Regions from separate parts of the Micromonospora arida genome, predicted to be linked through region 1. Evidence: riboswitches for the same ligand, from Rfam matches in the RefSeq annotation. Region 1 holds a riboswitch; the other holds the start of a gene.
The links. A riboswitch is a leader RNA that binds a small molecule or an ion and turns the genes downstream of it on or off. The one in region 1 is predicted to bind cyclic di-AMP.

Region 1 (3,945 bases):
TGTTGCGGGCCGCGCTGCCCGAGATCGATCGCCGAGGCATCACCCTGATCGGTGTCTCCGTGGGCAACCTCGACGACAACCCGGTCCAGCCTGAGCTGCCGTTCCAGCCAGACCCCGGCTCCCATCTGGACGCTGCGGTCGACGCGGTCCGCGACCGGTTCGGATCAGCGGCGCTCACGCGGGCGGTGTTGCTCGGCCGGGAGCCGGGCGTGGAGATGCCACTTCTGCCGGACTGACCGATAAGCGTGCGGCGTCCACGGCCGAGCTGCGATCAGAGACACATCACAGCAGGTCGGCGGTTTAGCCGGCGGCTGACGGGTGACCCTTGAGGGGTACAGCCTGACGAGGGGGGCCCACCATGTCCGACGACACCAGCAACCGACCGAGTCGCACCGCCGAGCGTCCGCACGACGTGACCGACCCGCTGCTGTGGCAGTTGGCGATCGACGTGCTGAGCGCACACGAGCCGGACGACGAGGACCAGTGCCGCAACCTCCAGTGCGCCGGGCAGTCCTGGCCGTGCGCGGCCCGCAACGGCGCCGAGCAGTCGCTGCGACTGTCCCGCAGCACGCCCGACTCGGTCGGGAGGACCACCGACGGCGACGACAGTGACGACGTGGGCGCGGGCCGTCCCGGGGAGTCCCCGGTGCCAGCCTCCCGCTGGGGCTGGAACGCCGGCCCGGCAGCGTCGCATCGAGGGCCGAAGGCGTCCGCCTCGGCGGCGTGACGGCGGCCCGCACGAGGTACGGGCACCCGGGCTGACAGCACGACACACACGAACGCTCGGCCGGGTCACCGGCCGAGCGTTCGTGTGTCATCCGTCAGAGGCTGAGCCGCTGACCCGGAAAGATCAGACCCGGGTCTGCGCCGACCACCTGCCGGTTGTCCTCGTACAGGGCCTGCCAGCCGCCGGCCACCCGCTGGTCGGCAGCGATCTCGGACAGGGTGTCGCCCGACTTGACCAGGTACGTCTGGCCGCCCGCCACCGGCGCGGTGCGCTGGTGGTCACGGGTCGCCGGCTGCTCGCCACGCGACGACCGCTCCTGCGGCTTGGTGGGCTTCGCGGTCGACGTCGTCGACTTCTCGGTGGATCTGGTCGACGGCTTCGCGGTGGGCTTGGTCGCGGAGCCACCCTTCTTGCCGCAGGTCGGCCACGCGCCGATGCCCTGTCCGTCGAGCACCTTCTCGGCAATGGCGATCTGCTCGCCGCGGCTGGCCAGGTCGGCGCGGGCGGCGTACTTCTTGCCGCCGTAACCGGCCCAGGTGCTCTGCGAGAACTGAAGCCCGCCGTAGTACCCGTTACCAGTGTTGATCTTCCAGTTGCCGCCGGACTCGCACTTGGCGATCGCGTCCCAGTTGACGGCGGCCTGCGCCGGGGCGGCCGGCCCGAAGAGGGCGACGGCGCCGGTGACCGCGCCAACGGCAAGGGTGCCGACGGCGAGGCGGCGGGTGGTGACCCGTCGATGACGGGGGGTGTAGACAGACGTCATGTGAGCTTCCTCCACGCCGGCGAGGTGAGCTGTCGGGTTCGGGCCGAGGAGCCCGGCCGCGCGGTGGCGGCTTCACCCCGAGGTGACATGCACCGAGGAACGTGTGGGTCCCCCGCTCCTGCCCGGGTGACTGGGTTCCGACGACCGGGGGCAGGATTTGGCGTTGCCGGCCGTGGTGTCCGCAATGGCGAACCCGACCGACGTTAGGCACGGTCGGTGACGGTCGCCCACCCCCTGTGAACTTCTTCACCGGGGCACGCGGGGCGGGTCCCGCAGCGGTTGCGGGCGATCGACGTCTGTGCAGTAACCATCGTGGACCGTTTCCGATCAGGTCGGCACAGCAGGCGTGGCGAACACGGCCACAGCCCGGCCTGACAGTTCGATTCAGGCGGTCGCCTGATATCTGCGGAGCGCAGCTTCGGCGAGCTGGTCCAGGAATCTGTCACCACCGGGTTTGTTGCCCTCCTCCTGAATGACCACCAGAGTGGTTCCGATCCGGACGAGGACGCTGTCGCATTCCAGCGTGTCAGCACCGTACGTCGCGCTGCACCTGACGCGAAGACTGTCATCTCCCAACCGCGGCCCTGGTGCCACTGCGAAGCGACGGCTGCCGCCCTGGCTGGACGACGCGACGGTGGGACAACGGCCGATCAAGGTTCGCAGGTCGGCCATTGCTCGTCGTGCACCGTCATCGGCGTATGTCCTGAGGACTTCGGTCCCCACCCACAGGTCATCCGGGCCCGCGTCATAGCTGAGGGTGGCCGCGGCCATCGCTGACGGAGTCCCGGTCAGCCGCCTCGCTGACAACAGCGGGGTCATGCTGCCCGAGCAGGCGTCTGAGCGTTGCTCCCCAGAATCAGGCGACATGACTGTCGCAATCTTCACAGTGAATCCTGGCGGCACCGAGTCCGTGGCGACCAGGCGTGCGGACAACGCCGCGGAGTAGCCCGGCCCGCCCGTCGCCGGAACTGCTGGGTTGGGCGGCTTCGTGGCTGTGGCCGAGCCCGTCGCCTGCGCCGCGGAGGGGATCGCTTCGCCCGCTGACCGGTCCGCTGTACGAGCCGGTGAGGTACCGCACGCGGTCACCGTACAGACGGCCACCACAGCAGCTGACGTACGCAGCACCATCCTGAGCACCGACGGACTCCACCCTCTCGTGCGGGACGCGTCACGTTAGCTGCGGGCGAGCGATCCCCCTACGGCTACAGCGTGCGGGCCAGCCGGTCGGCGAGCGTCCGGGTGAAGCGGGCCGGGTCGGTCAGCTCACCGCCCTCGGCGAGCACCGCCAGGCCGTAGAGCAGCTCGGCGGTCTCGGTCAGGGCGGCGGTGTCGCTGCCCTGCTCGTGGGCCTTGCGCAGCCCCGACACCAGCGGGTGACCGGGGTTGATCTCCAGGATCCGCTTGGTCGTGGGGATCTCGTGCCCCATCGCTCGGTACATCTTCTCCAAGGTCGGGGTGAGGTCGTGGGCGTCGCCGACGACGCAGGCCGGTGAGGTGGTGAGCCGGGACGAGAGGCGAACCTCCCGGACGCTGTCGGTGAGGGTGGTCCCCAGCCAGTCGAGCAGCCCGGCGAACTCCTGTCGCTGCTGCTCGCGCTCGGCCTCGGCCTGCTGCTTCTCCTCGTCGGTGTCCAGGTCGATCTCGCCCTTGGCGATCGAGCGCAGTGGCCGACCGTCGTACGTGCCGACCCGCTCGACCCACACCTCGTCGACCTGGTCGGTGAGGAGCAGCACCTCGTGCCCCTTGGCCCGGAACGCCTCCAGGTGCGGAGAGTTCTCGATGGCGGCCCGGGACTCGCCGGTGGCGTACCAGATGTCGCTCTGGCCGTCCTTCATCCGCGACACGTAGCCGGCCAGGTCGGTGGGCTCGGCCGGGTCGTTGGTGGAGGCCACCGACAGGATGTCCAGCAGGGTGTCCCGGTTGTCGGTGTCGTCGATCAGCCCTTCCTTGACCACCGCGCCGAATTCGGTCCAGAAGGTGCGGTAGCGCTCGGCGTGGTTGGCCTTGAGGTCCTTGACCGTGGCGAGGACCTTCTTGACCAGGCGGCGGCGGACGATCTGGATCTGCCGGTCCTGCTGGAGGATCTCCCGGGAGATGTTCAGCGACAGGTCGTGCGCGTCGACCACACCCTTGACGAAGCGCAGGTAGGTCGGGACCAGCGCCTCGCAGTCGTCCATGATGAAGACGCGCTTGACGTAGAGCTGGACGCCACGGCGGCCCTGCGGGGAGAACAGGTCCAGGGGGGCGTGGCTGGGCAGGAAGAGCAGCGCCTCGTACTCGAAGGTGCCCTCGCCCTTCATGTGCACGACCTCGAGCGGGTCGGCCCAGTCGTGGCTGACGTGCTTGTAGAACTCGTTGTACTCGGCGGCGTCGACCTCGTCTCGGGGCCGCGCCCAGAGTGCCTTCATCGAGTTGAGGGTCTGCACCTCGCGGGTGGCGGCCTCACCGTCGGCGC
Region 2 (3,945 bases), on a different contig from region 1:
CTCCTCCGCGGGGAAGGAGTGCAGCGCGTAACGGCCGTCACGTTCGAGGTCGCGGCGCTTGGGCGAGTCGATGATGAAGCAGAACAGCCCCTCGGCGGTGATGACCGGAGAGACCGGATGGACGCGGGGCCCGCCGTCGGCACGGACCGTGGCCAGATAGCCGAAGCCCGGCCCGTATTGCTGGAGGAGAACGCGGATCCCGTCGGCGAGTCGGGGCTCGTCGGCGGCGAATTCGGACCAGGAAGCCATGTGGGCATTCTATCGAACAAATGTACGAGTAGCGACCTCGACGCGCTGGTCACCGGCACCGAATCCGGCCACTTTCGGGAACGCGGCTATGGTGGTCCGATGCTGCTCTCCGACCGCGACCTGGTCTCCGAGATCAAGGCCGGCACGCTGGGCCTGGAGCCGTTCGAGCCCACTCTGGTCCAACCGTCCAGCATCGACGTCCGACTCGACCGGCTGTTCCGGGTTTTCAACAACCACCTCTACACCCACATCGATCCCGCCATGCAGCAGGACGACCTGACCTCGGCGGTCGAGGTCCCCGACGGCGAGCCGTTCGTGCTGCACCCGGGGGAGTTCGTCCTCGCCTCGACACTGGAGGTCATCTCGCTGGGTGACCAGCTCGCCGGCCGACTGGAGGGCAAGAGCTCCCTGGGCCGGCTCGGGCTGCTCACGCACTCCACCGCCGGCTTCATCGACCCGGGCTTCTCCGGTCACGTGACACTGGAACTCTCGAACGTGGCGAACCTGCCGATCACCCTGTGGCCGGGCATGAAGATCGGGCAGCTCTGCATCTTCCGGCTCTCCTCGCCGGCCGAGCACCCGTACGGCTCGGTGGTCTACGGCTCGCGCTACCAGGGCCAGCGGGGGCCGACACCCAGCCGCGCCTGGCAGCACTGGCGCACCTGGCCCACCCGCTGAGGTTCAGCCGTTAGGACCGAGACGACGAGGGCCCGCCGCGACGGATCGCGACGGGCCCTCGGTCATCGGAAGGTCAGCCTGGACGGCCGTAGCTGTGGATCGGGCCGTCGTCGACCTTCTTCATCTTGACCGGTTGACCGGCCTGCGAGGCGTGCACCACCCAGCCGCCGCCGACGTACATGCCGACGTGGTGGATGTCGCTGTAGTAGAAGACCAGGTCGCCGGGGCGCAGGTCGCCCTTGCTGACGTTCTTGGTGACCCGGCTCTGCGCGGCGGCGTTGTGCGGCAGCGACACGCCGGCCTTCGCCCAGGCGGCCAGCATCAGACCGGAGCAGTCGTACGAGTTCGGGCCCTCGGCACCCCAGACGTAGGGCTTGCCGATCTGCGCGCAGGCGAACTTGACCGCGGTGCCCGCGGCGCCGCCGGGGTAGCTACCCGGGCAGGGTGCCGGGCGCAGCGGACCGCCGCCGCCGCTGCCGTACACCTTGAGGCGCAGCTTCTGCAGGCGGTCGATCTCTTCGTTGATCTGCTTCTTCTTCGCCGCCAGCTGAGCTTCGGTGCGGGTCAGCTGGGCCACCATCTCGTCCAGCGGCGCCTTCTGCGCGGCCAGCTGATCGCGCAGGTCGGCCACCTGGCGTACGTCCTTCTGCTGGTTGTGCGCGAAGCGGTCGAGCATTTCGAGCTGGCCGACCACCTCGCTGGGCGACCGGCTGCCCAGCACGGCGTTGACTGTCGAGACGTTCTCACCCTTGTAGGCGCGTACGGCCAGGGCGCTGACCTTGTCCATCGCGGCGTCGACCTGGCGCTCCAGCGGAGTGATCCGGGCGGCCAGCGCGTCGGCCTGCTTCCGCTTTGCGGCGAGGTCGGTGCGGGTGGCGTTGTGCCGTTCGATGATCGGTTCGAGCTTGTTCCAGTCGGCGTCGATCTGGCGCTCGATCTCGGCGACGGACGGGTCGGCGTGCGCCGCCGTGGCACTGCCGGTCAGGACGACGGCGATGCCGGCCAGCGCGGCGAGTGCGGTGGTGAAGCGGGACCAGCGTGGGCGCGGCACGATCGAGGCCGGGCCGGCTGATGCCGGCCGCTCGGACGACGGCCGCGGGGCATGGAGTGCCACCGGGGTTCCGTACTCCTTCTTCCTGACCGCCTACCGGGTTAGCTGACGGGTTCGGGCGGGAAGTCGGCGCCCTACCGCAGTGGCTGCGGATTCACCCCGAGGGACCTGGGTCCCCGGTTCGCTCGGAAACGACTCGGCGGTGTCGGTCCGTTACCGCCCGGGCTGGGCGGAGCTGCTGTCGGGCCGACGAATGACCAGAGTAGAGACGCTTGTTACCGATCCGCAACCCGTGCGGCCGTGACACTCCGTACGGATTGGGCGAGGTCACCGACCGTGTGTGAAGAATTCTTTCCGCACGCTTCGATAGATGGAAAGGTATTGACGCGAGCTCCCGGACGGCGCGATGGTGACCTGACCTCACTCCGCGAGAATCTAGGGGGTTCGATGCACCATCCAACCCTGTCGACCGGCTGGCGCGCGCTGCTCGCCGCCACCGTGGTCGCCGCCGCGACCACGGTGCCGCTCTCCAGCGGCCCGGCCGCCGCCGCGCCCGCCACCGACCGTCAGCAGCAGTACGCCGCAGCGGCCACCGAGTACGGCGTGCCGGCCGTCGTGCTGCTCGGCGTCTCCTTCCTGGAGTCCCGTTGGGACACCAACGCCGGCACACCGAGCACCAGTGGCGGCTACGGCCCGATGCACCTGACCGACGCGCGGCACGTGGCCGCCCTACCCGGGCGCGGCCACCACGACGCCGGCGCCGAGGACCCACGCGGCGACGACTCCCGTTCCGCCCGGGTGCCCACGCCCCGGCCGGTCGAGGCACCCGCGCCGTCCATCGCCGCGTTGCAGACCGTGGACGCCGCCGCCACGCTGACCGGCGCCACCCCCGAGGCACTGCGCACCGACGCGGGCCTCAACATCCGGGGTGGGGCCGCGCTGCTGAGCGCGTACCAGAGGGATCTGGGCGCGCCGGTCGGCGCGGGCACCGACCCGGCGGCCTGGTACGGCGCGGTGGCCCGCTACTCGGGCGCGGACAGCGCCGACGCCGCGGCGGCCTTCGCCGACGAGGTCTTCACCACCATCGGCGCGGGCGAAGCCCGGGTGACCGACGACGGCCAGCGTGTCACCCTGCCGGCCCGCGTGGTACGGCCCGAGCGTTCCTGGTTGGACCGGTTGGGCCTGCGCCGCCTGGCCCGCCCGGACGGGGTGGAGTGCCCACGCACCATCTCCTGCGAGTGGATCCCGGCGCCCTACGAGGCGTTCGGCGACGGGGACTACGGCAACCACGACCTCTCCGACCGGCCCGCGCGGCAGAAGATCGAGTACATCGTCATCCACGACACCGAGGCGAGTTGGGCCACGACCCTGCAACTCGTCCAGGATCCGACCTACGTGAGCTGGCACTACTCGCTGCGCTCGGTCGACGGGCACATCGCCCAGCACGTGAAGACCAAGGACGTCGGCTGGCACGCCGGCAACTGGTACGTCAACGCGAAGTCGATCGGGTTGGAACACGAGGGCTTCGCGGCGCAGGGCACCTGGTACACCGAGGCGATGTACCGGACCTCGGCGAAGCTGGTCCGGCACCTGGCGCTGCGGCTGGGCATCCCGCTGGACCGCCAGCACATCATCGGCCACGACAACGTGCCCGGCACCATCGCCTCGACCGTGCGGGGAATGCACTGGGATCCGGGCCCGTACTGGGACTGGACGCACTACTTCGACCTGCTGCACGCACCTCGACTGGACACCGGCACCCCGGCCACCGGGCTGGTCCGGATCGACCCGGACTACACCACCAACCAGCCGGCGTTCACCGGCTGCGTCACAGTGGGCGTGCCCTGCGCGCCGCGCGGCTCCTCGGCGGTGGTGCTGCGCAGCGCACCGGCCGCGGACGCGCCGCTGGTCAACGACATCGCGCTCCGCCCGGACGGCAGCCCGAACACGATGGCGGTGTCGGATCA

Region 2: it holds a riboswitch for cyclic di-AMP, as region 1 does, so the genes downstream of both, ACFYP0_RS32325 (C40 family peptidase) here and ACFYP0_RS16570 (transglycosylase family protein) in region 1, are expected to answer to the same signal.

Annotation. Positions count from the first base shown of each region.
Region 1 covers NZ_JBIALC010000004.1:522,980-526,924, reverse strand. Annotated here, with positions in the region: gene dinB (DNA polymerase IV) at 1-236, shown strand, start outside; gene ACFYP0_RS16575 (hypothetical protein) at 359-727, shown strand; gene ACFYP0_RS16570 (transglycosylase family protein) at 822-1,490, opposite strand; cyclic di-AMP (ydaO/yuaA leader) riboswitch at 1,491-1,663, opposite strand; gene htpG (molecular chaperone HtpG) at 2,693-3,945, opposite strand, start outside.
Region 2 covers NZ_JBIALC010000019.1:70,837-74,781, reverse strand. Annotated here, with positions in the region: gene ACFYP0_RS32335 (pyridoxamine 5'-phosphate oxidase family protein) at 1-249, opposite strand, end outside; gene dcd (dCTP deaminase) at 349-927, shown strand; gene ACFYP0_RS32325 (C40 family peptidase) at 1,001-2,041, opposite strand; cyclic di-AMP (ydaO/yuaA leader) riboswitch at 2,055-2,190, opposite strand; gene ACFYP0_RS32320 (N-acetylmuramoyl-L-alanine amidase) at 2,426-3,945, shown strand, end outside.